DNA from 2 places in the Enterococcus sp. AAFC-DPL-5182 genome. Region 2 is predicted to be linked to the other one. Evidence: predicted binding sites of a transcription regulator. Region 2 holds the regulator's gene; the other holds the start of a gene.
The links. The regulator LexA, encoded in region 2, represses DNA repair genes until DNA is damaged. The targets are predictions, from matches to a motif close to CNAACANNTGTTNG.
Positions count from the first base shown of each region.

Region 1: a site for LexA is predicted at 11,681-11,694, ahead of uvrB (excinuclease ABC subunit UvrB). Genes of this name have one in related genera too.

Region 1 is NZ_CM177101.1:1,158,684-1,174,351, reverse strand. It holds gene AC4BB7_RS05420 (hypothetical protein) at 1-417, shown strand, start outside; gene AC4BB7_RS05415 (hypothetical protein) at 475-990, opposite strand; gene clpP (ATP-dependent Clp endopeptidase proteolytic subunit ClpP) at 1,298-1,894, shown strand; gene AC4BB7_RS05405 (DsbA family protein) at 1,998-2,519, shown strand; gene AC4BB7_RS05400 (hypothetical protein) at 2,534-2,734, opposite strand; gene whiA (DNA-binding protein WhiA) at 2,782-3,717, opposite strand; gene AC4BB7_RS05390 (gluconeogenesis factor YvcK family protein) at 3,749-4,747, opposite strand; gene rapZ (RNase adapter RapZ) at 4,744-5,628, opposite strand; gene AC4BB7_RS05380 (hypothetical protein) at 5,999-6,205, opposite strand; gene uvrA (excinuclease ABC subunit UvrA) at 6,648-9,464, opposite strand; gene uvrB (excinuclease ABC subunit UvrB) at 9,503-11,497, opposite strand; gene AC4BB7_RS05365 (amino acid ABC transporter substrate-binding protein/permease) at 11,926-14,085, shown strand; gene AC4BB7_RS05360 (amino acid ABC transporter ATP-binding protein) at 14,087-14,824, shown strand; gene AC4BB7_RS05355 (SLC13 family permease) at 14,966-15,668, shown strand, end outside.
Region 2 is NZ_CM177101.1:1,973,789-1,989,456, forward strand. It holds gene AC4BB7_RS09070 (LPXTG cell wall anchor domain-containing protein) at 1-611, shown strand, start outside; gene tkt (transketolase) at 675-2,669, opposite strand; gene AC4BB7_RS09080 (DUF896 family protein) at 2,768-3,010, opposite strand; gene lexA (transcriptional repressor LexA) at 3,343-3,963, shown strand; gene AC4BB7_RS09090 (dihydrofolate reductase) at 4,034-4,534, opposite strand; gene AC4BB7_RS09095 (thymidylate synthase) at 4,553-5,500, opposite strand; gene AC4BB7_RS09100 (ABC-F family ATP-binding cassette domain-containing protein) at 5,513-7,399, opposite strand; gene AC4BB7_RS09105 (cation:proton antiporter) at 7,456-9,519, opposite strand; gene AC4BB7_RS09110 (hypothetical protein) at 9,539-9,817, opposite strand; gene AC4BB7_RS09115 (hypothetical protein) at 9,983-10,465, opposite strand; gene AC4BB7_RS09120 (hypothetical protein) at 10,540-10,731, opposite strand; gene AC4BB7_RS09125 (DUF5052 family protein) at 10,887-11,504, opposite strand; gene AC4BB7_RS09130 (DegV family protein) at 11,639-12,487, opposite strand; gene AC4BB7_RS09135 (LCP family protein) at 12,563-13,690, opposite strand; gene pheA (prephenate dehydratase) at 13,801-14,649, opposite strand; gene AC4BB7_RS09145 (shikimate kinase) at 14,662-15,162, opposite strand; gene aroA (3-phosphoshikimate 1-carboxyvinyltransferase) at 15,178-15,668, opposite strand, start outside.

The DNA of each region.
Region 1 (15,668 bases), 820 kb from region 2:
GAACTTCCTGCATTGAAAGAAAAAATTACAAACCTATCCGCAAAAGACATTATTACTCGTTTTCAATCAGAGGGATTGACTGTTCACTACGTACAAGAAATGAAAAAACCGCAAGATTTTGGTGCTGCACCAACATATGCTAAATCTGCTTATATTTTTGGTGTAGAAGAAGATCCTTTCTACGCTGATAGTGAAGACTTAATGGATAAATACAAAAATGCCCGAGTGATGACATTTGAAAAAATCGACGATCTGAACAAAACCAAAAGCTATTATGATGAATTGGGGCAGCAATCAGGGATACTCTACTCCCATACATTTGGAAATGATGCACGCTTTTTCCTAATTCAAATGAATGGAGATATTCCGCAAGAAACATTTGACTTGTATAAGAATAGTTTAGCTGAGTGGAAATAGTGGCAACATCATAAAAGAAAAACTGCTGACACCTTTTTATGGGTATCAGCAGTTTTTTTAGTTTCTTTGGAAATAATATAAAGGTTTATGTGTCAAACGCTTCATTTGTCTTTTTTTATCTTCAATAATCGAAAGTAGCTCTTCTGAGAAGCTTTCTAAAATAACTCGACCGCCCTTATAAGTGCTTCCTCCCATTGAGATCACTTCATCAGGTGTTAAGATTACTTTTCGATGAGCAATTTTCTTAAAAAATTCTTCGATCAAATAAGTTGGCAAATAAAAATTATTTTGAGCCGAAAAAGATTCCAAATAAATGAAATCATCAATACTGATATAACAATCATCCATTGACATAAAATTCACAGATTTGTCTACATAAATATCTCTTTTTTGTAGGATTTCATTAATCTTTTTGTTCAAAAGATTCAGTGTTTCTATTTCTTTGACAAAATTTTCTAGTTCTCGATAACGTACCGCTTTGCGTTCGTCGTATGTTACACGTAAAGCGACACCAACCGATACAATAACAGCGCCAATCAAAACGCCAGTTATTCCTGCAATAAAAACAACCATTCGGATTCCCTCACTCTTTTCATTCTTGTTTTTTTAGTATAACATACTCTTTCACAAGCGTAAAAAAATAAGATGGAAATACAAAGGATTAAAAATAAATTTAATAGTAAGTCGTGATTCTTCTCAATACAGTATTTCTACTTATTTTTTATAGTAAAATAAAAATAGCTAGCGTGTTAGATTCTACTATTTTGTCAAAGCTTTAAAGTTGACCTTTATTGACCAATAAAGTATACTTTTTTTAAGCATTAAGGTATGCTTTGTGATAAAATGATTTGAAGAGTTTTTTATATAGGAGGAATATACTATGAATTTAATACCAACAGTCATTGAACAATCATCTCGTGGAGAAAGAGCATATGATATTTATTCACGATTATTAAAAGATAGAATCATCATGTTAAGTGGCCCGATCGATGATAATGTAGCAAACTCAGTTATTGCCCAATTACTATTTTTAGATGCCCAAGACTCTGAAAAAGATATCTACATTTACATCAATTCACCTGGGGGCAGTGTTTCTGCTGGATTGGCAATTTTCGATACAATGAATTTTGTTAAAGCAGATGTACAAACAATTGTTTTAGGAATGGCAGCATCTATGGGAAGTTTCCTATTAACTGCTGGTACAAAAGGCAAGCGTTTTGCCTTACCAAATGCTGAAATCATGATCCATCAACCACTAGGCGGCGCCCAAGGCCAAGCAACAGAGATCGAAATCGCAGCGAAACATATTCTTGATACACGCGATCGCTTAAATAAAATCTTAGCAGAACGTACTGGTCAACCACTTGAAGTCATTGAACGCGATACAGATCGTGATAACTTTATGACTGCTCAACAAGCAAAAGAATACGGTCTGATTGATGAAGTTATGGAAAATAGCAGTTCTTTAAGCAAATAATCACCTGCCCAAATTTTCTTTTGAAAATTTTGGGCATTTTTATTTAAACTAGGAACGAAAAGCGATACACTTAGATTAGAAGAAATGAAAGGATGATATTACGATGGATATTTCAGTTATTGATGCAACAAAAGTAACAACAAAAAATGGTTTGGCAATTGGACAAGACTCAGCACCAATAAAAATGGTGGAATTTATGAATGTTCGCTGTCCTTATTGTAAAAAATGGTTTGAAGAATCGTTTGATTTACTAAATGAGTATGTTAAAGCTGGCAAAGTTCAACGAATCATCAAACTATTTGATAAAGAGAAAGAAAGTTTGCAACGCGGCAATGTAATGCACCATCACATCAACTATGATTTACCTGAAAAAGGATTGACTGATTTAAAACAAATGTATGATACACAAGATCAGTGGGGAAATCTTTCTCTAGAAGATGTAGCAGTATTTGCTGAAGACAATCTGCAATTGTCTAAAAAAGAAGAACCAGCCATTATCCAAGCAGTTATTGCAGAAGCCGAAGCCGCAAATATTAAATTTGTACCGACAATCGTGATTGGTGAGCATATCTTTGATGAATCAGTAACAAAAGAAGAATTGATCAGCTATTTAGAAGGCAAATAAAAAATAAGACAAAGCTAATTAAGCTTTGTCTTATTTTTTTTAGCTATATCAGCTAATTTCTGTTTCTTTCCGAATGAAGAATCTTCAACTTCTTTTTCAGCATCCTCACCAAAACTCAAAATTTTGTCCACGTCTTCTTTTCCAAGAAACGTTCCTAAACCTTCTCCAAGTTGCTTGATCTGCCTCATAATAAAATCTTTATCTTCTACGCCCATTCTCTTCACCCAACTCTCTGCTCGTTCATCCAGCAATCCATAAGAAGTTACGCACTTTTCTCTCTTAATTTATCAGCAAATTCATTGATTTTGCGAATACGGTGATTGATTCCTGATTTTGAAATCGCACCTGATGGAATCATCTCACCTAATTCTTTCAAACTTACTTCCGGGTACTCTAAACGTAATTCTGCAATTTCCTGCAGTTTACCTGGCAATGCTGCCAAGCCTACAACACTTTCAATATACTGAATATTTTCAATTTGTTTTGATGCTGCATCAATCGTTTTATTAAGATTCGCTGTTTCACAATTGACTAAACGATTTACTGAATTCCGCATATCACGAACGATGCGGACATCTTCAAATTTTAGCATTGAGTTTGTCGCGCCGATCAATGTTAGAAAATCAGCAATCCGTTCAGCTCCTTTTAAATAGGAGATATAGCCATTTCGCCGTTCCAACGTTCGTGCATTTAAATCGTAATAGTTCAACATCTGACAAATATCATCGTTATGTTCTTCATAAATAGAAAATATTTCCAAGTGATATCGACTTGTTTCCGGATTATTAACTGATCCAGATGCCATGAAAGCTCCTCTTAGATAGGATCTCATTTTTTGAGCATTTCCCACAATATCATCTGATACATGTGTATTGAACATCATACCATCTAAAATATCTAAATCAGCTAATACACTTTTTGTATCTTGTTTTAATCGTACGATATAAACATTATTCTTTTTTAATTTCATTTTTTTTCGAACTAATAATTCTGAGCGAACATCATAATGATCTTTTAAAAGAGAATAGATTCGTCTGGCAATCGCTGCATTTTCTGTTTGAATATTTAGAACAAACTGCTGATTCACAATGCTTAATGAACCATTCATCCGAATCAAAGCAGCCAATTCTGCTCTAGCATGTTCCCGATGAACTTCTAAAGTCGTCAGTTCTTTTTTTACATCTGCTGCAAAAGACAACCTACTTTCCTCCTCTCCAATTGTTTAAACCTTAATACCTCGCACCAAAAACAATACGGAATAATTCATCCACCACTTTGTCACCATCATGAAAAACTCCACCATCCCGCAGTTTTAAAAAGTCTGTAGAGATGACACGACAGCCTTCATCCCTTAACTTTTGAAAATCATGTTCTACTTGAACTAAATATTCATCATAGACTTCTGGATCCATGTATCCCTCAGGTACATTTTCAGTATTGACCAAAACAGTGTCAACAAATTTACTTTTAAGATGCTCATGTAATACACAAACATGGTCAGCATCGCTAAAATGTTCTGTTTCTCCTTTTTGGGTCATGATATTACAAATATAGACAACTTCCCCTTCGGCGTTAATGATCGCTTCTCCGATTTCATTGATCACTAAATTAGGTAATATACTCGTAAACATACTTCCAGGACCTAAAACAATCATATCTGCTTCTTCAATTGCTTTCACTACTTTTCTAGCAGCTTTTGGCTGCTCATCATCATTTGTGTTTGTCACAAAGACATGATCGATCGTTTTTCGATCAACAGCAATACTGGATTCACCAACGGCAGTCGAACCATCTTTAAAAACAGCATGCAAGGTCAGTGGTCTTTCTGACGAGGGATAAATATGCCCATCCACATGCATCATCTTTGAAAGTAACTGAATCGCTTCATACGTACTGCCGCGCATTTCTGAAACTGCGGCAATAATCAAATTGCCAATTGCATGATTAGCAAAGTATTTATCTGATTTATCAAAACGATACTGAAAAATATCTTCATACAGTTGAGGCATATCTGATAAAGCGACTAATACATTACGGAGATCCCCAGGCGGCGTCATATTCATCGATTCACGAATCTCACCGCTACTTCCTCCATCATCCGCAACCGTTACGACAGCTGTAATATCCGCACTTTGATTACGTAAGCTTTTTAGAATAACTGGCAATCCAGTTCCTCCGCCAACAACAACGATTTTAGGTTTTCTAATACGATACGTTTTCATTTTCATGAGCGGTTTACCGTCTCTTTCCGCTTCCCTTTATCCCGATGCGTAATATTAACATGATAGTCTTGTTCTAATTCTTTACTTACTCGTTCTGTCAAAGCAACTGAACGGTGTTGTCCGCCAGTACAACCGATAGCGATCGTAACACTTGATTTGCCCTCTTTTTCATAGCCTGGCATTACATTTTTCAACAAATCGATAAATCGTGTATAGAAGCTTTCTGTTTCTGGGAAACTCATTACGTAATCGTAAACAGACTGATCTTGTCCTGTTAGCGGTCTTAACTCAGGGATGTAGTGCGGGTTCGGTAAAAAACGAACATCCATGACAATATCTGCATCGATCGGTAATCCATACTTAAAACCAAACGAAACAAGTTCAACACGAAATTCATGTGTATCTCGTGATTTAAATTCTTCGTTGATTCTTTCTCGTAATTGTCTAGGCGACAAATCAGTCGTATCGATAACGACTTGAGCATCTCCTCTGATTTCTTCAAGAATCGCCCGTTCTTTTCTAATTCCTTCTGTGATCAAACCATCCATCGCTAAGGGATGAGCACGACGAGTTTCTTTATAACGAGAAACTAACTCTTCATCTGTTGCATCTAAAAACATGATCGTTGTATCAATCAAATTGGTATTTTCCAGTTCAACTAACATATCTTGAATTTCTCTAAAGAAATTACGCGAGCGTAAATCGATCACTAACGCAATTTTAGTGACTTTTCCAGACTCTTTAATCAACTCCCAAAACTTAGGAATCAAACTTGGGGGCATATTATCGATACAAAAATACCCCATATCTTCAAAACTTTGAATGGCGACTGTCTTTCCTGCTCCGCTCATTCCAGTGATTATAACTAATTGTAAATTATCAGCCATTTTACAGCGCTCCTTTGGAAACATTTTACTAATTATAGCATCCCGGGCGTATCAAAGAAAGCTTTTCAACTAATTCTAGTTCTTCTTACAGAGTTTCTTAGAATTGAAGACTTTGACTAGAAAATGAAAATAAGACTGAAAACCTATTGTTTACCATCTTTTCGATAATATTAAACGTTCATTTCTTCATAATGAAATACTTTTAAAATAGATATAATTAATATTAACAAAAAAAAAGAGTAAAGTGAACGTTGCAAGCCACTCTACTCTCTTACGATTATCTGCCAGTTTTTCTGACACTCTATATACTATATGATTGGGAAAATTTAGTTCGTTTGTGTTGGTGAACTTATATTCATAACTTCAAAAACTAAGCATCCTCAATGACATCAAAATAATTTAAATTCAAAATAGGATCATCACAATTTATGACTGGACGATCTGTAGGGTGACATTTGACAACTCTGACTTGCACATCTTCTTCTTTTTTGGAGATGGCCTCTCCTACAAAAAACCAAGAAAATTTCGATCCATGACAAACATAATGTGCGCCAATCTTTACTTCTCTCTTTTCCAAGAAAAAATCATCCTTTCATACTCTTTTGATAACTATAGAATATCATGATTTTCAAAAAAATATCATTCAACATACGTATAGATACTTTCTTTTTTTGACTTTTTTTAGATTAAAGTGATTAAAAAACGCTTGTTTTTATTTATTTTATTATTTTTTTCTCATTATTATTTTATCGATAGTCTATTTTATTTTTTTCCAATAAAATATAACTGATCTAAAACAAAAAAAGACAACTCTCTAATAATGAGAGTTGTGCTTTTCTTTTTTGAACGGATTATTTATAGAAGGAAAGATATATACCAATTCGGTTGAACAATATATCTATCTGACTGTGATTTTACTTCAAGAATCTAAAGAAATCAATACCAATAGACAATTTTTATCCAAACTTCAGATTTTCTTTAAAAACGATGATAATACTTTCAAAATGGAGTATACCAATTTATAAAACACGTTTCAAATATTTTCCAGTGTAGCTATCTTTAACTTTTGCAATATCTTCTGGAGTTCCTGTTGCAACAATCGTTCCTCCGCCATCTCCACCTTCTGGACCTAAATCAATAACATGATCCGCTGATTTAATGACATCTAGATTATGTTCAATAACCAGTACAGTGTTCCCTGCTTCAACAAGTCTTTCTAACACGACCAACAGACGAGCAATATCATCTGTGTGCAATCCAGTAGTTGGCTCATCTAAGATGTAGAAATTTTTACCATTTGAATTTTTATGGAGTTCACTTGCTAGTTTCATCCTTTGAGCTTCACCGCCGGATAATGTGGTAGCTGGCTGACCTAAAGTAACATAGCCTAATCCTACATCAACAATCGTTTGCAATTTACGATGTATTTTGGGAATATGTTTAAAGAACGCCACTGCATCCTCAACGGTTAAATCTAAGATATCGGAAATATTTTTTCCTTTATAGTGGACTTCTAATGTTTCAGAGTTGTAGCGTTTCCCATGACAAACTTCACAAGGAACATAAACATCTGGTAAAAAGTGCATTTCGATTTTAATGATTCCATCTCCACGACAAGCTTCACAGCGGCCGCCTTTGACATTGAAACTAAAACGACCTTTTTTATACCCACGGACTTTTGCTTCATTGGTTTTTGCAAATAAATCACGAATATCATCAAAAACGCTTGTATAAGTTGCTGGGTTGCTTCGTGGTGTCCGGCCGATCGGACTTTGATCGATATCGATAATTTTTTCGATATGTTTATAGCCGGTAATACTTTTGTGCTTACCAGGTTTATTTGAGTTGCGATTGATTTTCTGTGCCAAAGCTTTTTTCAAAATTTGATTGACTAACGTACTTTTCCCTGATCCAGAAACCCCAGTCACTGCGACAAATTCTCCTAATGGGAATTCTACTGTGACATTTTTCAAATTATTCTCAGCTGCACCTGTTACTTTGATGCTTTTACCATTTCCTTTGCGACGCTCTTTAGGAACAGGGATTACTTTTTTACCAGATAAATACTGCCCGGTTAAAGAATTAGGATTTTTGGCTACTTCATCAGGTGTACCCGAAGCAACGATCTCTCCACCCAAATGCCCAGCACCTGGTCCAACATCGATCAAGTAATCCGATGCACGCATGGTATCTTCATCATGCTCAACAACGATCAGTGTATTCCCTAGATCCCGCATTTTTTTAAGAGACTCGATCAAACGATCGTTATCTCGTTGGTGCAAGCCAATGGATGGCTCATCTAGAATATATAAAACACCAGATAAATTTGAACCAATCTGTGTGGCTAAACGTATCCTCTGTGCCTCTCCACCAGACAACGTTCCAGCTGCTCGGCTCAGTGTTAAATAATCCAATCCGACATTCTTCAAAAAGTTCAAACGATCTTTCACTTCTTTTAAAATTGGTTTGGCAATCATTTGTTCTTGTTCAGATAATGTCACTGTTTCAAAAAATTGTACTGCATTTTTGATTGCTAATTCACTGACTTGACCGATATTCGTGTTATCGATTTTGACGGATAAAGCTTGCGGATTCAAGCGATACCCCTTACATGTTCTACAAGTTAATTCAGTCATATATAAACGCATTTGATCGCGCGTAAAATCACTATTTGTTTCATGGTAGCGACGCTTGATATTCGTTAAAACACCTTCAAACGGCACTTCTACATCTCGTACTCCGCCAAAATCATTTTCGTAATGAAAATGGAATGGCTCACCATTTGATCCATTTAAAATAATATCTTGATGTTCCTCAGGAAGCTCGTTAAATGGCGTGTCCATATCGATATTAAAACTATCAGCAGCTTGTTCCAACATCTGTGGGTAATATTGAGAACTTATTGGATTCCACGGTGTGATTGCTCCTTCACGTAATGTTTTAGTCGGATCTGGAATCACTAAGTCACGATCGACTTCTAATTTTATACCTAATCCATCACAATCAGAACATGCTCCAAATGGTGCATTAAACGAAAACAATCTTGGCTCCAATTCGCCTACTGTGAAACCGCAATACGGGCAAGCGTAATGTTCGCTAAACAGCATTTCTTCCCCATCAATCACATCAACCAAAGCATAACCATCGGCTAAACGTAATGCGGCTTCGAATGAATCAAACAAACGAGAGCGGATTCCTTCTTTTACCACGATTCGGTCAATTACGATTGCAATATCATGTTTTTTATTTTTTTCAAGTTCAGGTGCTTCTGTTACGTCATACGTTTCTCCATCGACACGCATCCGAACATAGCCCTCACGCTGAATCATCTCGAAGACTTTTTTGTGCTGACCTTTTTTCTTAACGATCACTGGCGCTAATACTTGTAGTTTTGTCTTTTCTGGTAGCTCTAACACCTTGTCTACCATTTGTTCAACAGATTGACTGGTAATTTCAGTACCGTCGTTAGGACAAATCGGATGACCGACCCGAGCAAATAATAATCGTAAATAGTCATTGATTTCAGTGACCGTTCCGACAGTCGAACGTGGGTTTTTACTTGTGGTTTTTTGATCGATGGAAATAGCAGGGCTTAATCCATCGATACTGTCCACATCTGGTTTATCCATTTGACCTAAAAATTGTCTTGCATAAGCTGAAAGACTTTCCACATAACGGCGCTGACCTTCAGCGTACAATGTATCGAAAGCCAGTGAACTTTTCCCTGAACCAGATAATCCAGTCACTACAACCATTTTGTCACGAGGGATCGTAACATCTATATCTTTTAAATTATGTGCGCGTGCGCCATGAATGACGATTTTATCATTTGCCATTGTTTATCTCCTTTGTTGTAAAATACAGCGAGTATTCTTTAATCTCCAGCTTTTAACTCCAATATCGTATCTCTTAAAGTTGCAGCCGTTTCAAAGTCTAAGGCTTTAGCGGCATCCCGCATTTCTTTTTCTAATTTCATTAATAAATCAGCTTTTTCCTGGCGACTCAATTCATGATAAGACTTATCGATCTTGACTGTTTCGCCTTTCTCATTCGTCTTAGAAATTGAGATCAACTCACGGATTTCTTTAATGATTGTTTTTGGTGTAATACCATGTTCTTCATTATATTTTTCTTGGATGGAGCGACGACGTGCCGTTTCATCCATTGCTTTTTGCATAGAATCAGTAATCTTATCAGCGTACATGATTACTCTACCGTCAGAATTACGAGCTGCACGTCCAATGGTTTGAATCAACGAACGCTCACTTCGCAAGAACCCTTCTTTATCTGCATCCAAAATCGCGATCAAGGATACTTCTGGTACGTCTAACCCTTCACGAAGCAAGTTGATTCCAATCAACACATCAAATTCACCTAAACGTAAATCTCGAATGATTTCTGTTCGTTCTAATGTTTTGATATCACTATGAAGATACTTCACTTTGATTCCTAATTCTTTCAGATAATCGGTTAAATCCTCAGACATTTTCTTCGTCAATGTTGTAATAAAGACGCGCTGATCTTTTTCTACACGCTCATGGATTTCACCGACTAAATCATCGATTTGACCCATGATTGGACGAACTTCGATCAATGGATCTAACAAACCAGTTGGTCGAATAATTTGCGGAATCACGGTATCTGTTTGTTCATGTTCATATGGTCCCGGTGTTGCTGAAACATACACCACTTGATGAACGTGCTCTTCAAATTCTTCAAGACGTAATGGTCGATTATCTAAAGCACTCGGCAAACGGAATCCATAGTCAACGAGCATTTGTTTTCTGGCACGGTCACCGTTATACATGCCACGAATTTGAGGCATCGATACATGGGATTCATCGATCACAAGTAGAAAATCATCTGGGAAGAAGTCAATCAGAGTGTAAGGCGGTTCACCTTCTGAACGACCATCCATATGACGAGAATAATTTTCGATACCTGATGTGTAGCCCATTTCTCTCATCATTTCAATATCATAATTCGTTCTTTGTTCTAATCTTTGGGCTTCTAATAATTTATTTTCATTACGCAATACAGTTAGACGAGCATCTAATTCTTCTTGGATTTGGGAAATCGCATGTTCCATATGATCTTCGTTGGTTACGAAGTGAGTTGCTGGAAAAATCGCGACATGTTCTGTCTCGCCGATTACTTCACCTGTGAGAGCATCCACTTCTCTGATCCGTTCGATTTCATCACCAAAAAACTCAACTCTTAACGCATGATCGTCTCTGGAAGCTGGAAAAATTTCCACCACATCTCCTCGTACACGAAAACGTCCACGTTGAAAGTCGATATCATTTCGTTCAAACTGAATATTTACCAAATCAGTCAATAGCTTACTACGATCCATCTCCATACCAACACGAATAGACACAACTTGTTCACTATACTCTTTTGGATCTCCTAAACCAAAGATACAGGAAACCGAAGCAATCACGATTACATCATTTCTTTCTAATAAAGAACTTGTTGCTGAATGTCGTAATTTATCGATTTCGTCATTGATACTGGCATCTTTTTCTATATATGTATCACTAGAAGGAACATATGCTTCTGGTTGATAATAATCATAATAACTAACAAAATACTCGACCGCGTTATTCGGGAAGAATTCTTTAAACTCTCCATAAAGCTGTCCAGCTAATGTTTTATTATGAGCAATAACCAATGTTGGCTTGTTGACTTCTTTGATGACATTGGAAATCGTAAATGTTTTACCTGTTCCGGTAGCTCCTAACAGAATTTGTGCCTTTTCGCCGCCTTCAATTCCTTCAACTAACCTTTTGATGGCTTCTGGCTGATCCCCATCCGGCTTATATTTTGAGACTAAGTCAAATGTATTGGAGGTCTCTCTTTCTATCATTTAACATCCTCCTTTTACTTCATTTAGTTTTGGTTTCTATTCAACTAGAATATCAGCAAATGATCTGGTACACATCTCCTTAAATAGAAACAAAACGTCTCTTATCGACTAGATGATACGCACTTTTTTGCTATTTTTAACTAGTGAAATTGAAAAGAAACTCCTGTAATTATTTTAACATACCGAACATATTTTCGCTAGTTATAGAATGCATTGCGTATACGCAATTTTCGCTAATTTACATTTTATTTAATCTTTTGTTTGCATCCTTTTAGTTTATCCTTTGCTACTTACACCTAGATATGTAATGTTTTGTGACATATGATGTAAGAAAATGAGTTTTTTTTAATTATATCACGTTGAATGACTTGTGTTTTTGCCTTTTTTTACTATATAATTATCCAATATGCAAATATAGGAGGTATTTTATGAAAAGGAAACACTTTTTACTTTCATTCATTGTAATGATGGCAAGTCTACTGACATTTACACTTGGGCAGAATGCTCAAGCTGAGGAAAAAACATATAATATAGGAACAGATTTGACTTTTGCCCCTTTTGAATTTCAAGACTCTAAAGGTGAATATGTCGGAATCGATGTGGATTTACTTCATGCGATCGCTAAAGATCAGAACTTCAAAGTAAACCTGAAACCACTTGGTTTTGACAGTGCGATTCAAGCTGTACAGTCAAAACAAGTTGACGGTATGATTGCCGGTATGAGTATTACAGATGAACGTAAGAAATCATTCGACTTTTCAGAACCTTATTTCGACAGCGGCTTACAAATGGCTGTCAAAAAAGGCAATGACAAAATCAAACGTTATGAAGACTTAAAAGGGAAAACGGCCGCAGCTAAAGTAGGAACTGAAAGTGCTACTTTCTTGGAGAAAAATCAAGAAAAATATGGCTATACTGTCAAAAATTTTGATGATGCAACAGGACTTTATCAAGCGCTAGAAAATGGCGAAGCAGATGCAATTTTTGATGACTATCCCGTTTTGGGCTATGCTGTAACAAATGGTCAAAACCTACAATTAGTTGGCAAAAAAGAAACAGGCAGTTCTTACGGTTTTGCTGTTAAAAAAGGACAAAACAAAGAATTGATCGAAAAGTTTAATGCTGGTTTGAAAGAACTAAAAAGTTCAGGTAAGTATGAGGATATTTTAGCTAAATATATTTCTACTGGAACTGAGACAAAAACTGACTCTGACTCTAAAATGAAGAAGATCCAACCCAAAAAAGAGTCTTACGTGATTGCAAGTGATTCGACTTTTGCTCCATTTGAATTCCAAAATTCAAATGGTAAGTATGAGGGAATCGATGTGGATTTAGTTAACCGCATTGCTGAATTACAAGACTTTACTATCGAGTTTAAATTTATCGGTTTTAGTTCTGCTGTTCAAGCAGTTGAATCTGGACAAGCAGACGCTATGATCGCTGGAATGACAATCACAGATGAACGTGAAAAATCATTTGACTTCTCTACTCCTTATTTTAACAGCGGCATTCAAATCGCTGTCAAAAAAGGCAATGATGATATTCACTCTTACGAAGATTTAAAAGGCAAAAAAGTTGGTGCTAAAATTGGAACTGAAAGTGCTGATTTTCTTGAAACGAATAAAAATAAATATGGCTACTCAGTCAAATATTTAGATACAACTGATGCATTGTATAGCGCGCTTGAAATTGGTGAAATCAATGCGATGATGGATGACTATCCAGTAATCGGTTATGGTGTCGCTCAAAAACAACCATTAGCAACACCGATTCCTCGTGAAGAAGGTGGAAAGTACGGTTTCGCAGTTAAAAAAGGCAAAAATCCTGAATTGGTTCAAATGTTCAATGAAGGTTTAGCTGAATTAAAACGTACTGGCGAGTATGACGAGATCATCGGAAAATACGTAAAAGATGGTTCTACTGAAAATAAAGTAGATGAATCAACCTTCACTGGTATGATTCAAAACAACTGGAAACGTCTGTTGAGCGGTTTATGGATGACTATTCAGTTAACACTGATTTCATTTATTTTAGCGTTGATCGTTGGAGTGATCTTTGGATTATTCAGTGCATCTCCTTCTAAAACGTTACGCGTGATCTCCACTATTTATGTTGATATCATTCGTGGTATTCCTTTAATGGTATTAGCCTTCTTCATCTACTTTGGCTTACCAGGGATTTTAGGTTTTAACATTCCTGTTTTTCTTGCAGGGATCATTACTCTAACATTAAATGCAAGTGCTTATATCTCTGAAATTGTCCGTGGTGGGATCAACGCAGTACCCGTTGGACAAATGGAAGCTTCTCGCAGTTTAGGACTTTCTTATAATCGAACCATGCAAAAAATCATTTTACCGCAAGCAATCAAAATCATGATACCTTCTTTCGTCAATCAATTTGTTATTTCTTTAAAAGATACAACGATTCTTTCTGCGATCGGTTTGATCGAACTACTGCAAACAGGTAAAATAATTGTTGCTAGAAACTTACAAAGTACTATGGTATACTTCGTGATCGCAATGATGTACTTGATCTTGATTACAGCCTTGACGAAATTAGCGAAAGTTTTAGAAAAGAAGGTGAAATAATATGGCTGAAAAAATTCTTGTAGAACATTTAGTAAAAAAATACGGCGATAATACCGTACTGAACGACATCAACGTTTCCATTCAAGAAGGCGATGTTGTTTGTGTCATTGGTCCTTCTGGGTCTGGCAAAAGTACTTTTCTTCGCTGTTTGAATCAGCTTGAAGAAGCCACTAGCGGTGATATTATCATCGATGGAGCAAATTTAACGGATAAAAATACGAATATCAACAAAGTGCGTCAGCATATTGGAATGGTTTTCCAACATTTTAATTTGTTTCCTCACTTATCAATCTTAGAAAATATTACTTTGGCACCAACGGATTTAGGCCGCTTGTCAAAGAAAGAAGCAGAAGAAAAAGCAATCAAGCTTTTAGATACTGTTGGTTTGGCCGATAAAAAAGATAGTTACCCAGAATCATTATCAGGCGGACAAAAGCAACGTGTAGCAATCGCTCGTGCCTTAGCAATGAATCCTGATATCATGCTATTCGATGAACCAACATCTGCACTTGATCCTGAAATGGTCGGTGATGTGTTGAATGTCATGAAAAAATTAGCAAAACAAGGAATGACGATGGTCATCGTAACTCACGAAATGGGCTTTGCAAAAGAAGTAGCCAATCGCGTCATGTTTATTGATGGCGGTAATTTCTTAGAAGATGGTACACCACAACAAATCTTTGAAAATCCACAGAATGAACGGACGAAAGATTTCTTGGATAAAGTGCTTAATATTTAGAAAGAAAGAATGGGTCGCTCTTCATGTATGAGTGATCCATTTTTATATTGTTTGAACTTACTTTATACTTGATAATTATTCTTTTTTAAAGTAAATTTGAACAGTCTTCAGACTACAATACCTAAAAAAAGGAGCCTTGTAATGAAACGACTATATACTTTTTTTACCGAGGATTTATTATTTTCTCTGTCTTTTTTGATTGCCATTATTAGTTGTTATTTCGGTAAATTCTCGTTACACTCAATTGATTTTAAAGTTATTTTTTGTTTACTTGGTTTGATGCTATTCATAAAAAATCTTGAAAAATTTGGTATTCTAACCTATTTTGCTGATAAAATGATTGATTTTTCTTCGACCTCTCGTGACCTGATCAGAAATATTGTCTTTTTATCGTTTTTCAGCTCTATGATCCTAACAAACGATGTTGCGATTCTTACATTGATGCCGATTTATCTCACGATCATCAAGAAGTTTCCAGAAATGGGCGACAAAATTTTTGGTGCCGTCCTGTTGATTGTTGCCGCAAATTTAGGTAGTAGTTTTTTTCCTTTTGGTAACCCACAAAACCTGTTCTTATTTTCTTATTATTCACTTTCCACTGTGACATTTTTTAAATGGTCCATCGTACTACTCATTTCTTCAATTATATTTTTATTGATTTCATTTCTATTCATAAAAAAAAGAGTACTTCCAACACATCACACTCTGGTTCCCAAGATCGACAAAAGAAAAATACCATTTTTTAGTTTCATTGGCTGTTTCATTCTTTTAGGGATTTTTAACATACTCCCATATTATGTTGTAATTCCGATTGCCGTGATCATCCTAACCATTTATGATAAAA
Region 2 (15,668 bases):
AAACTGTTTCAGGTAAAACTGCTCCTGGTGCTGAAATTTATGCTACTCTTTCTACTAATAAAAGTCCAAAAGTAGATGACTTAACAACAACAGATAAGAATGGGAACTTTTCGTTTGTAGGTCAATTTTCTTCTGGTCAGGAAGTCATGTTTATTGCTTATTTAAACGGGGCTTCTGGTGAAGAGATCAGTTATACAATCCCGACGAAAGCTGCCACCTTAACAATCAGTGATTTATCTTATGATCATGACACAGGAACCCTTAGTGGAAAAACTGCTCCTCATGCAGCTGTTGGACTTACGATGCCAACTACTATGGGACAAGCACGTGTAATGAGTGATGAAAACGGCTATTTTTCATATAAAGAAGCCCCCCTTGCTCCAGGCACTGTGCTAACTATCACTGCCTATCTTGGGGATGATTACAGTGAAACCGTCTCATTTACTATTCCAGAAAAAACAGCTTCTTCTCATACTACGATAAGTACCAAACCAATTGGTAAAACAACAAAAAATCTTCCTAAAACAGGAGAAAATAAAAATTTCAAATTGGTCATTCTAGGTTTTCTTACCATTTTATCAATACCTTTTATCTATAAAAAGATAATATAAAATTCTTAATTTAAAAAATAAAAAAACAGAAAGTCACAACTCGTGAATTTCTGTTTTTTATTTTTATAGACTATTATATTTTGAAACTACATTATCCACGGTAAAACCAAATTCTTTCAAGACTAGATCTCCAGGAGCAGAAGCACCAAAGTGATCAATCGTTACAGTTGTGCCTTCAGTTCCAACATACCGTTCCCAGCCAAATGGTGAAGCAGCTTCAATTGCTACTCGTTTGGTCACAGCTTTAGGTAAAACTGACTCTTTGTATTCCGCCGATTGTTTTTCAAACAAATCAAAACTAGGCATTGAAACAACCGAAACATCTTTTCCTTGTTCTGCTAAAGCTTTTTGGGTTTCAATCGCTAAATTAACTTCTGAACCAGTTGCAATTAAGATACCTTCTGGTTTTTCGCCTTTTTGCTTCGAAATTACATAAGCGCCTTTTTGGACAAGTTCTCCTGCATGTTCTTTTGTTCCTTCAATAACAGGTAAGTTTTGACGACTTAGAACTAACACTGTTGGAGCATTTTTTGTTGTCATAGCAATCTTCCATGCTGCAACTGTTTCGTTACCGTCGGCTGGACGAATCACTTGGACACCTGGCATACAACGAATACTTGCTAATTGTTCAACAGGCTCGTGCGTTGGTCCATCTTCACCTACAGCGACAGAATCATGTGTTAGCACATAGGTTACAGGCGTATTTTGGATCGCTGCTAAGCGGACTGCAGGACGTAAGTAGTCTGTAAAAACAAAGAATGTTCCGCCATAAACACGGCTTCCTCCATGTAATTGAATGCCATTCATTGCTGCCGCCATTGCAAATTCACGGACACCAAACCAAATATTGCGGCCTTCATATTGTCCCGGCTCAAAATCTTTTTCAGCTGCGACCATTGTATTATTTGAAGCAGATAAATCAGCAGAACCGCCCCAGAAACCTGGTACAGCCTTAGAAATTGCTTGAATTGTTTCTTTGCTCGTTACTCGACTAGCTGCGCTTGAACCTACTTCATAAGTTGGTAGTTCACTATCCCAATTTTCAGGAAGCTCATCAGAGAAGGCTTGTTTGAATTGTTTAGCCAATTCAGGATGCTCTCTTGTGTAATTGGCAAACATTTCATTCCACTTGTCTTCGGCTTTTCCGCCTTCGTCTACCATTGTTTCTTTAAAACGAGCAGCAACTTCTTCTGGAACTGTAAAATCAGGATATTCCCAACCATAAACGGCTTTAGCAGCAGTAATTCCTTCTGCTCCGATTGGTGCGCCATGAACAGAAGATGTTCCTTCTTTTGGAGCGCCATAACCGATAACTGTTTTGACCTCTATCAATGTTGGTTTATCGGATTCAGCTTTTGCTGCTTCGATTGCTTTTGAAATTTCTTCTAAATCATTACCATCTTTCACTAAGATATGTTGCCAACCATATGCTTCGTAGCGAGCCCCAACATTTTCTGTAAATGCTTTTGATGTTGGTCCATCTAATGAGATATCATTTGAATCATATAACACGATCAGCTTACCTAGCTTCATATGTCCGGCCATTGAACTAGCTTCTTGCGAAACACCTTCCATCAGATCACCGTCACCACATAGTGCATAAGTATAGTGATCGATTACTGGAAAGCTATCACGATTATAAGTCGCAGCAGTATGCGCTTCAGCCATTGCCATACCAACAGCCATTGCAATGCCTTGTCCTAAAGGACCAGTCGTTGCTTCAACACCATCTGTATGATGAACTTCAGGATGTCCGGGTGTTTTGCTATCCCATTGACGGAAACTTTTCAGATCATCCATCGATACACCGTATCCTGCTAAATGAAGCAGACTATACAACATTGCAGAACCATGACCAGCAGATAGAATGAAGCGGTCTCTATCTACCCAATTTCTTGATGTTTTTGGATTTACTTTTAAATGCTTTGTCCAAAGCGCATAGGCCATAGGTGCAGCACCCATTGGTAATCCAGGATGTCCTGAATTTGCTTTTTGTACTGCTTCGATACTTAGTGTGCGAATTGTATTGACGCCTAACTGATCAGTGTTGTCGAACAAAAAAATCATCTCCTATTTAGGTTTTTTTTACCTTTATTAACTATATTTTATCGTATTTCGTTTATGAAAGCAATTACTTTTAGTAAAAAAAACTAAAATTATTTCCTATTGTGCAATCCTTTAGCTTTCTGGATCTCTTTCAATTTTTCTGGCGTTACATCATTTCCTTTAGGATCAACCACTTTCATTCCCTCGATATGATGACGCATACCACCGCGAAAAGCAGCTAAATATTCTTGACGAAGTACTTTTTGTTCTGCTTTTTCTTTCTCAGTCAATTCACCTTCTTTTGCCTTTTTAGCAAGTTCATTGATTCGGTTCATTTTTTCAGACGATAACATAGTCATACCTCCTTATTTTAAAAACTAGATAGGCTCGCTCAGCGCTCAGATAAAAATAGTTCTGTAATACTTTTTCGCAGTCATATTCTATTTTTATAAAAAATCGAGCTTATTGCTATCCCATATAGCTAGACAAGTTTACATTCCATGTCTATCTTATAAGATGCACACAAAAAATACAACTATATTCTTAGATAAAAAAGAAACAAAACCGCCTATTCTATACAAAAATTGCCCTAACAGTACTTATTTCAAAAAAATACGAACGCCTGTTTGATTCCTATATAAAACTATGGTACACTAAAATTATAAATTGAAAGAAGGTGCGGGTTTTGGTGAAACGTACAGACACAAGGCAAGTCGAGGTTTTAAAATATATATACGAACAAGTCGAACTGAAAGGCTATCCCCCGACCGTTAGAGAAATTGGTAAGGCGGTTGATCTTTCTTCAACATCTACTGTTCATGGACACTTAGCCCGTTTAGAAAAAAAAGGGTTGATTTTACGTGATCCCACTAAACCAAGAGCAATTGAATTAACAGCGGACGGCCTGGATAAAATTGGTGTTAAACCAACAGTTATCCCGATGCTCGGAGTTGTTACCGCTGGGGAACCTATCTTAGCTGTAGAAGAAGCTTCTGATTTCTTCCCTCTTCCTCCTGATTTAAAAGCAGAAGAAAATGCTCTGTTTATGCTGACTATCAGAGGTGAAAGTATGATCAACGCAGGGATTTTGGATGGTGATCAAGTAATTGTCCGTAAACAAAGCTCTGCATCAAATGGTGACATCGTCATTGCCATGACTGATGAAGATGAAGCTACTTGCAAACGATTTTTTAAAGAGATAGATCATATTCGTTTACAACCTGAAAATGATGCGCTAGATCCAATTATTTTAAGTAATGTGAGTATTTTAGGTAAAGTTGTTGGTTTATACCGCAATCATATTTAAATAACAAAAAAAACATACTAGCAATAGTATGTTTTTTTTGTTATTCCTCCGAATAAGCCTCATTAACGTTTTAATCAGCTGCTACTTTACGCTGATATGTCTCGAACTGATACTCATAACTATTTTTTTCGTCCTTAGATCCTTCACTTAAATTGATTAATGTCCAATCATCCCAAGCAACAGTTGGAAATTTCGTATCACCATCAAATATATGATGAATCACTGTACGATACAGCACATCACAATAAGGTAAAAAGTCCTCATACACTGCTGAACCACCTGCAATAAATGTAATCCCAGCAAAAGTTTTAGCGTAATCTAGAACTTCATCAATCGTATGAAATACAATGACCCCTTTTGCACGGTATCCTTTGTCTCTTGTCAGGACGATCGTCTGACGATTCGGCAGTGGGCGGCTTCCCATTCCCTCAAAAGTTTTTCTTCCCATAACAATCGTGTTGTCTTCAGTCATTTGCTTAAAAAATTTCAGATCATTTGGCAAATGCCAAGGTAATCGATTTTCTTTACCGATCGTCCCTTTTTCATCTTGTGCCCATATGGCTGCTAGCATCAGGAAACTCCTTTCAAATTAAACGGCAATCGGTGCCTTGATTGCTGGATGCGGATCATATCCTTCTATAACAATATCTTCCATATCAAAATCAAAAACAGATTTTTTTTCTTGATTCAATTTTATCGTAGGAAAAGATCGAATCTCTCGAGTAAGTTGTTCATTCATTTGATCAACATGGTTGGTATATAAATGTGCATCTCCTAATGTATGCACGAAATCGCCTACTTCTAAACCTGTTTCATGAGCAATTAAATGCGTTAATAAAGCATAACTGGCAATGTTGAAAGGAACACCTAAAAAAACGTCTCCACTGCGTTGATACAGCTGGCAACTTAGTTTACCATCATTCACATAAAATTGAAACATTGTATGACACGGCGGCAAAGCCATTGATGGAACATCTTCTGGATTCCAAGCAGACACGATCAGACGTCTTGAATCAGGCGCTTTTTTTATCATTTCAATAACATTTTTTAGTTGATCGATGAAACTACCGTCTTTGGTTTCCCAATGGCGCCACTGAGCTCCATAAATATTGCCTAGTTCACCATGTTTCTCAGCAAAAATATCATCCGATAAAATTTTATTACAGAATTCTTTATGTTCTTTTTCATAGCTTTTCTTAAATTCTTCATCAACAAGAACACGACGACCAAAGTCTGTCATATCAGGACCTTGGTATTCATCACTTTTGATATAACGTTCAAAAGCCCATTCATCCCATATGTGATTGTTATGTTGCAGGAGATAGCGGATGTTCGTATCACCATTTAAAAACCATAAAAGCTCGCTTTTAATTAAACCAAACGGCACTCGCTTAGTCGTTAACAAAGGAAATCCTTTTGTCAGATCAAAACGCATTTGATGTCCAAAAATACTTTTTGTACCTGTTCCAGTGCGATCTTCTTTCAAATGACCTTCCTCTAAAATCTTACGGCCTAATGCTAAATATGCTTCTTCCATAGTTACTGCCTCCTAATTTTCTGCAAATTCACTCAAATATTCCCAACGTTCCATTTTTTCTTCAAGTTCTTGTTCCACTATGGACAAGCTTGACTGAAGCTCTTGTAATTTTGTGAAGTCATCTCCTTGATGATTCATCTCTTGTGTAAGTTGATCTGAACGTTCTTCAAGTTTTGCTATGTCATCTTCAATTGATGCCCACTCTTTTTGTTCCATGTAGGTTAATTTGGTCTTTGCTTTTTTTTCAGTTTCTTTAAGTGGTGTTGTTTCAGTTTTAACTAACTTTTTCGATTTCTCTTTATTTGTAGTAAGATACTCACTCATTGAACCAAAATAGGTTGTGATTTGACCTTCTCCTTGAAAAACTAATAACTTATCCATTGTTTTATCAAGAAAATAACGGTCATGAGAAACAGCGATCACAGCCCCTTTAAATGTTTGAATATAATCTTCTAATATTGTTAAAGTATCAATATCTAAATCATTTGTCGGTTCGTCCAATAATAACACATTTGGTTGACCAATCAATAGTTTTAACAAGTATAAGCGGCGTTTTTCACCACCAGAAAGTTTGCCGATGATCGTACCATGCATAAACCGTGGAAACAGAAATCGTTCCAGTAGCTCGGCAACCCCGATACTTGTTCCATCTGTTCTTTGCACTTGTTCTGCTGCATCTTGTAAATATGAAATCATGCGTTGAGTCGGATCCATTGCTTCATTTTGCTGTGTATAGTATGCAAGATTAACTGTTTCTCCAATCGAATACATCCCACTATCCAAAGGTAAACGCCCAGCTAAAATATTTAATAGTGTCGATTTTCCAGCACCATTCTTCCCAGTAATACCAATGCGATCTTTTGCTTGAACAAGTAAGTCAAATTCTTTTAAAAGTGTTTTTTGCTCGATTCCGTAACTTCCATCTTTGATTTCTAAAACTTTTTTACCCAATCTTTGTGTCGCAACATCTATTTCCAATTGCCCTTTTTGATTGACTTGATGGAGGTTTTCTTTAAGATCATGGAAGCGGTCTTGTCTCGCTTGTTGTTTAGTCCCACGTGCTTTTACGCCAGCACGCATCCACTCTAGTTCTTGTTTGTAAAGTTGTTTTCTTTTTTCTTCTTGTTCAACACCAACACGCTCACGTTCTGCTTTAGCAATAATATAAGCTTCATAATTCCCTTTATATTCATATAACTTCCCAAAAGACAATTCAAAAATTCGGTTTGTTACTCGATCTAAGAAATAACGGTCATGAGTTACCATTAAAATTGCCCCGCGATAACCATTTAAAAAGCTTTCAAGCCAACTGATTGCTTCGTAATCTAAGTGGTTGGTCGGTTCATCAAGTAATAGTAGATCTGGTGATTCTATCAATACTTGAGCTAAACTAACACGTTTCTTTTGCCCACCGGATAACTCACCAATTTTTTTATGTAACGTTTCTATGCCTAATTTTTGTAAAATAATTTTGGCATCAGTATCAGCAGTCCAAGCATCTTCTTTATTCATACGTTCTTCTGCTTGTGCATATTGTTTTTGTGCAACTTCGCTAAGACCATCTTCAGCCAAAGCAAGTAACGCCAATTCGTAGTTTTTTACCGCTTGAATAATAGGTGTATCTCCCTGAAAAACAGCTTCTACCACGGTTAAATCAGGGTCAAACTCCTGATCTTGAGAAAGGTAGCCTATTTGATAATCATTCGCTTGTTGAATGGATTCAATATCCCCATCACCGCTATCCTTACCTGCCAAAATATTTAATAAGCTCGTTTTCCCCGTTCCATTTGTACCGATTAAACCAATCCGGTCTTTATCATGAATATGGAAAGAAATATGATCAAATAATGTCTTCTCTCCATATGTTTTGGTCAATTCATTTACTTTTAACTCATTCATATGCTCACGCCCTTTTCATCCTGCCTATTGTAACAAATAAAAGTAAAAAAAAGAAGCTAGTTTTCTTGGTCTGCTTCTTTTTTTAATTCTCTTGTCAATTTTCTCAATGGAATGGTACTGGAAACATCATTGATTGAATATGATTCTAATAAATTAACATTTTTACGGTATTCATTTGCTTCAAAAGAAGATATTTTTTCAGAAAGCTCATATTCATCGATCATTCTTCGTTCTTCTTGATATCCAATCAAAAGTTCCTTAACATAGTTGGACTGAGAACGTACGATAAATGAATCAATAAAAGTTCCATCTTCTAATCTATGAGCAAATTGTAAACGCCCCTCAATAAAGAATTGTATGATTTCATCATCATAAACACCTTTTAAATTATCTAAACTTTTTAAAATAACTTCTGTATTTTGTAAAAAGACTTGTCGAACATTTTCTAATTCTTCTTTTTGATATTCTCGTCGATTCTCTTCATCTTTTTTGGCAAACAATAAATTAGGATGAACAAAAAATGCAATGATTTGACGAACAAAGAGCAACCAAAAACCAATAATAGACAAAAGCTGCCTTGCAATAGAACGTTCCATCCTTGAAATCAGGCGTTCATAAAGTCGATAACCTTCGATCCCAATTTCTTTTTGGCGGAAGCTTTCTTCTAAACCGTCACGCTCAATCGAAACAATCAGTGCCCTTAATTCCTGTACCTCTTGTCTCTGATCCGAAGGCAATTGCTCTGTATATAATTCTTTCACACGGTCTTGGTAATTCTCAATGACAACATTCATTTCGACATGAGGATCTTCATGATTTATCTTTTTAAGTCTCTCCATAACTTCTTGCAACAAAGTAATACCTTGAATATTGGTACTTTCTACCTCATCAGACTCAGTTAAAAATGGCAAAACAAGAATGCCGCCAACTAATGTAACTAAGATTACACACGCTGTAATAAATAAAAGCAAGGATCGTTCAGGAAAATCTTGCCCATTGATAGTTAAAGGCAAGATGAAAATCGTCGCTAAACTAACTGTTCCTTTGACTCCGCCAAATGTTAGAATCAACATTTCGTTCATTGACTGCCAAACATTTTTCAAACCATTCTTTACACTATAGATCAATACGATCGAGAAAAAACGTGCAACAAATAGTGTAACGCTTAAAATCAGAACAACTACCATTAAGAAACTATTTGAATACGTTTCACTATTCCAAATCGGTGAAAAAACTTGTGATAACTCTATTCCTAAAAAAAGAAAGACTAATGCATTCAACATAAATGTAATAGTACCCCAAGTGCTTTCAGAAACGTTTGAAAGTTCTGCCTCGAATAATGAGACCTTTTTAAAACTAGCGGCTTGCATAACCCCTGCCACAACGGCAGCAATAATTCCAGAAACATGAAAAAGTTCAGCAACCATATATGCCAAAAAAGGCAACAATAACTCTAATAATAAATAACCAGTTACATCTCTTGCAGAAGCTTTTTCTAAAATCATCACGACTTGCCGCTTGATCATGACCAAAGCAGCACCTACAATGGCACCACCGATGCTGGAAACAATCAACGTAATTCCCGCATCTGTAGCGGAGAAGCTGCCTGTCAGCAATGCTGCAAGCGCAAATTGAAAGGCAGTAACACCAGATGCGTCGTTTATCAGGCCTTCGCCTTCTAAAATATGCATCGCTTTAGGTGGTATCTGGATTTTTCCAGATAAAGAACCTACAGCGACTGCATCTGTAGGTCCAAGTGCTGCACCCAAAGCAAAACAAGCTGCAATCGGCAAAGCAGGAATAACCATATGTAAAGCCCATCCCACACTTACAAGTGTGATCAAAACGCCAATGAAAGCTAAAAATAAAATAACACTAAAATTTTTCATAGTAGCAGAAATATCGTTTCGTTCTCCTTCACGGAACAACAATGGCGCTATGATCATCACTAAAAATATTTCTGGTTCAAATGTTATCTCCCGACCAATATCTGTCAAACCAATTAAAACTCCAACGATTATTTGTACGATTGGTAAAGGAATGATTGGAACGATTCGATTGAAGACATTTGAGAATGTTATCGCAAAAGCAAAAACAATAATTAAATAAACAAACTCCATCTCGTATCCCCCTTATTCATTATTGATTAAGCTGTTTCCCTAAATACCGTAATAATTTTTCTTTTTTACAGGTAATTTTTTTCTCTATTAATCCAAGCTCTTTCTCTTTATCACACAGTTCTAATTGAGCACGGCGCGCTTCTAAACGAAGTAACTCAGATTTGATTAATTCAATTTTTTTATAGTTCAAAAAATTTCTCTTTTTTATATGACGCTCCCATTCAGCTTTTTTCTCTGGGGGCAATTCTTTATATTTTTCACGTAATTCAGCGATTCGTTGTTCTATTTCTTTATTCACAACAATACTTCCTTTCAGAATTTCTCTGCACATTATAGCAAACAGTTAAAGAAATACCTACTAAAATTAACTATTATTTAAAAAAATCTTTTCAAATTGACTACCTGTTTCCACAACTTTGATAAACACTGAAAAAAACATATTGTTTTCTCCTCTTTTGCTCGTTTATTTCTCTTCATCCACTAAAATACTGATTTCAGTCTCTTCATTTAAACGCTCAGAGAGAAACGCTAATAAATCCTCTAAGGGAATTGAAAATGTCATCATTGGACCACGCCGGCCATTTTTAAAATAATTTAAACGGATTTCTTCTTTCTTAAGTAATAAAGCCATTTTCTCGATATCTTGATACATGACGCCATTCTTATCAAATGGACCTAAAATAAGTCGATCATCTGAAAGACCCTTTGTATCCAGTAAAAAACTCAAAACAAGCAAAATTGAAAGGAAACTACGAATTCTTTGATCGACCGTTTGTTCGCTGATCAAAGAGAGGATCAAGATAAACAAACTGAATCCAATCACTACACCAAAAATAAATTTTCTTTTAACATTTTTGATCAAAACACTTCTTCTTACCAAACCCAAGTAACTATACATAACCACAACAAAAGCTGCGAGTAATACTGTAAAAAAATCTATTGCCAAAATATACTCCTTTATAAATGGATTTTACTATTTAATTACCTAAATGAATGTAAGTAGACACACCCGAAAACTAGTTAGCCATTTTTATTTAATTCTGTTAATTGCTGATTTATTTTTTTTATTTTATCTTTGCAAGCTAATATATCTCGAATCATCTGATCTCTCTTATCACCAAGAGGTAAACGATTGACCACTTGGTAATATGCTGCGAGTAGTTGAACTTGTTTCATTTTTTCTTTTTGCAAACGTTCTTCTATTAGATTCATCCACTCGCCCTCCTTTTTTCTTTAAGTATACCTTATTTTTAAAGGAAAATGACTATTGAATCGTTATTTTTTATCGATAATCGATTAAAATAGCATGATTTATTTTTTATTGTAACACACTATTTCTTTTTAGTTGAACGATACAGATACAGTTGTTAACTCAATAAATCTGTATCATAAATGGTGTAATCACAGCGATAAATAAATAAATACTTTCCATCTATCAATAACCCAGTACTCTTAGGGACATCCGTTTGATACATTGAGACTTTATCCCCTGCATAAGTTGCTAATGGCGTACCATTTTGACTGCGAATCAAGATAACTTTTTTCTTACCAGTAAACGAGTTTTTTAAGTCATTGACCATACTATTAATGAAAGGGACACCTCGATCAAAGTTTTCAACATCTATCGTCTTCGCATACTTTTCAAAGACATTATCCAATCCAGTTTCACTGATAATCATTGAAGAACCTACATGATGCATCTCGTGTTTTCCGATGGTGATTTGAATGACATCGCCTTGTTTTTCATTTTCCCCTTCCTGAATGTCAAATGTCTCATCTCGTTCAATTTTCACTGATTTGCCGACAACTTGATCAACCAGCTGACTTTGTTCATCATATGTTTGGATCGACATCTCTAATCCTTTAAAATTTTCTTCAAACCCTTTAAAAAACATTCTAATATTTTGACAACCACTTAATACAGCCAACATGCTACACATTAAAAAAACAAAAGCTGTAGCCTTTTTAACCCGACATTTTTTCATTTACTTCTCCTCCTTCTTTTAATCATAACAAATATTGTCATCAAAAGGTATCCATCTAAAGTACGAAACAAAAAAATAAGGATAAAATAAAACTGGCTAACAGCTTTATTTCACCCTTAAATTCTATACTTTAGTTACTGAGCTGAGATACATAGTGCAATAGCTTTTTCACCTAAATGAGTTCCGATAACCGGATTAAAATGACCAATTTCAATAATTGCATTTGGGTATTTTTCTTGGAGCTTTGCTTTCTCTTCTTCGGCAACTTCTAAATTGTTTGCATGAATCACATATAATTTCACAGGTCTACCGATTTCTTCATCTCGTTTACCAATGATTTGCTCAGCACGAGCAAATGCTTTTTTCGTTGAACGAATTTTTTCAAAGAGGACGATCTTTCCATCTTCAAAAGTCAAAATAGGTTTGATTTTCAATAATCCAGCAATCAATGCCGCACCATTGGTTAAACGACCGCCGCGCACTAGATTATTCAAATCATCAACAATCAAATAAGCATACGTATTATCTCTAATGATGTCTAATTTTGCAAAGATCTCTTCCAAACTCGCATTTTCTTTCACTAAATCCAAGGCTGCTTCAACCATATGTCCCATTGGTACACTCGTTATTTTAGAGTCGTAAGGATAAAGCGTGACGCCCTCGATCGAATCGGTTAACGTAAATAACGTATTAACAAATCCTGAAATTCCAGATGAGAGATGGATACTAATAATTGTATCATATCCTTTAGCAGCAATTTTTTTGTACAGTTCAATCACTTCACCTAATGCAGGTTGAGAAGTTGTCGGAAATTCTTTACTACTATTCAACAAGCTGTAATATTCATCAGCTTCGATATCAATTCCTTCATTATAAATCTTCCCATCCAGAATTACAGGTATAGGAATAACAAACAGATCAGGAGAGTTCTTGATTCGCTCAGGTAAATAAGCCGTACTATCTGTCACAATAGCAATTTTCATTTTGTAACCTCGTTTCACTAATTTTACACGGTACTATAAATATAGCATAAATCAGGTCATAATTAAATAAAATACTTATTGACCCAGAAAACTTTGAACGGCTGATTTATTTGTGCCCAAGTCAATTTGAAGAACACTACCCGCGTAATCAATATCTAGGTTACTCCAAGATCCCTCAACTGGAATTGTTAAGCGCTCAATCCCACTGCCCCCTTTTAACATTAAGGATGGGCCGTTTTTCAGCATAAATGTTGTAGGAACATCCGTTGACATGTAGCCAACTAGACGACCTAGAGATTCTGGAGTACGGAGTAACGCTAAAGGATTTTTTAATTGTCCCATAACAGCTGTCATCACTTGTTGTTGCCGGCGAACACGACCGAAATCGCCTTCCTCATCTTTTCTAAAGCGTGAATACTGCAACAGTGTGTGTCCATCCATCTTCTGGCTACCTTTGGCAATGTCCACCCCATCTAAGTTTAAATCTTTTTCAGCATCAATTTTGACACCGCTTGGAAACATTGAATCAATAATTTTTTCAAATGATTGAAAATCGACTTTCGCATAGTATTTAGTTTGAATATTGAAGTTCTCAGCTAACGTTTGACGAACTAGATCTGCTCCACCTAATGCATAAGCCGCATTGATCTTATTGTCATCATAACCTGGAATATCAACAAAGGTATCCCGCATGAATGAAATCAATTTAGGTTTTTTAGAAGGTCCATCTAGTTGAAGCACCATAATAGTGTCTGCACGTCCAGCATCTTCGCCCCTTGTATCACTACCTAAAATCAAGATATTATTCGCACCATTCGCACTTTTCACCCCATTAAAGGTTTCTATTGCTTCTTTAGGTAACGAATTATCATTTTCAGCATAAGATTTCCCTTTGAAAAAGAATCCCACTGCTAAGACTATCAGCAACACAAAAAATAAAACGATTCTTTTGGGCCAACTAAACCGTCTTTTTCTTTTTGGTTTCTTCGGTTTTTTTTCTTTCTTCGTAAAGCCTTTTGCTTTTTCAGTGCTATTTGTTGGTTCAACATTTTGATTTTGCTCATTTAGTGGTTCTTGTTCCTGATTATAGCTATCTCTAGGTACTTCTGTATGATTTTTTTCTTTTCTAGGATTAAAACCGTTTTTTTCTTCTATTGGTTTTGATTTATCATGTATGTGTTTATAGCGATCTACACGGCTCATCATTTCCACCTCACTTTAATTAACAACAGTTATAAGCATACCTTATTTCACTAAAAATTCCTATTAGATAGCTAAAATTTAACAAAAAATAAAAAGACCTTTTCAGATCTTTATACTCCGTTGATTGGATGAATCGCATAATTCCCGAATATTTTTACTGATCCACCCATTAAACGTATTTCTTCTAGAGCATTATCTAGTAACTGCTGCGGTTTTTGAACATTGATATCAATTAAAAAGAAGTATTCTCCTAAAGTTGTTTTCAGAGGTCGTGATTCAATTTTACTTAAATCAATTTCTCGCCAACTAAAAACAGATAATGCTTTGTGTAAAGCTCCTGGCATATTATTTGGCATCGTCAATGCAATGGTTAATTTTTTGTCAGTTGCTTTGATCGGTAACTCGACTTTTTCAGATCCGATCACCCAGAATCTGGTTTGATTAATCGCCACATCCTGAATGTCTTTGCCAACAATTTTAAGATCATATTTCTCAGCAGAAAGTTTGGGTGCAATTGCTGCAATTTTTTGATCTGGATGGCTCGCAACAAAATTTGCAGCATAAGCGGTGGACGGCGTTGCTTCAAGATCAGCCATTGGAAAATAGGTGCGAATAAATTCTTGTGATTGCGCCAATGCTTGAGGATGCGATAAAATTTTAGTTGTTTCCTGCCAGATATCTTTGTTGTTTTTTGCGACCATCAATTGTTGATAAATTGGTAAGACGATTTCTGCTCCTACAGGAATCGTGGTTTGATGAAAAAGATAATCTACTGTTGTGTTGACAGATCCTTCAATCGTATTTTCAATCGGCACAACACCTAAGTCGACTTCTCCAAACTCAACACCTTTTATACAAGCCGGAATCGAATGATAAGAGATCAACTCATCATCAGGAAAAGCAGTTTTCGTTGCATTATGAGTAAAAGAAGCTTCTGGACCTAAAAATCCGACTTTCATTGGCTCACCTACTTATATCTTCTCTAATATTTCGTGTACAATTTCTTCTGGTGTTCGATCATCTGTCGCAACAACTAAGCTGGCACTTTCCTCATAGAATGGAATTCTTGGTTCAAAAACCTCTCTGATTTCTTCTGGAGATTTTGACACAACTAAAGGTCTGACAGTTGTATGATCGTGTTTCAAGCGTGGGATAAAAACTTCCGGTTTCGTTTGTAAATAAACAACAGGAGCCATTTGTTTTAGAAGCTCCCGATTCTCCGGTCTCATAACGATCCCGCCTCCAGTTGATACAACTTGATTGTGGTTTAGGTATCGCTTTAAGACATTCGTTTCTCTTTCTCTGAATGCTTCTTCCCCATGTAAATCAAAATATTCTTGAATCGTCATACCAATTTCTTCAACGATTTTATCGTCGAAATCGATATGCTCCATACCTGTTTTTTCTGACAGTAGTTTCCCAACTGTTGTCTTACCTGCTCCCATAAAACCAATTAAAATAATTCCCTTCATACTTTGCTCCTCCGTTTATCGATATAATTTAGTTAAATCATCAAAAAATCTGGGGTAAGAAACAGAAATTGCTTCAGCTTTTTCTAATTCCACCATTCCTTCTTTTACTAAAAGAGCGGCGATTTGCAACATCATACCAATACGGTGATCGCCGTAGCTAGTAACTTTTGCCCCATGCAGCTTCGTCTTACCGTGGATAATCAGCCCATCATCTGTGGGTTCTATATTAGCACCCATTTTGTTTAATTCATTGGCCACAGCATCGATTCGATTGGTTTCTTTCACTTTTAACTCTTCAGCATCTCGAATGATCGTAGTCCCTTTTGCTTGTGTTGCCAACAAGGCGATGATCGGTAGTTCGTCAATCAATCTTGGAATAATTTCGCCACTGATTTCGATTCCGTTTAACTCACTCGTTTCAACAATCAATGTCCCCGCTTTATTCACGTCACTCATTGTCTCTTCGATCATTAGTTTCCCACCCATTTGCTGAATAACATCAATAA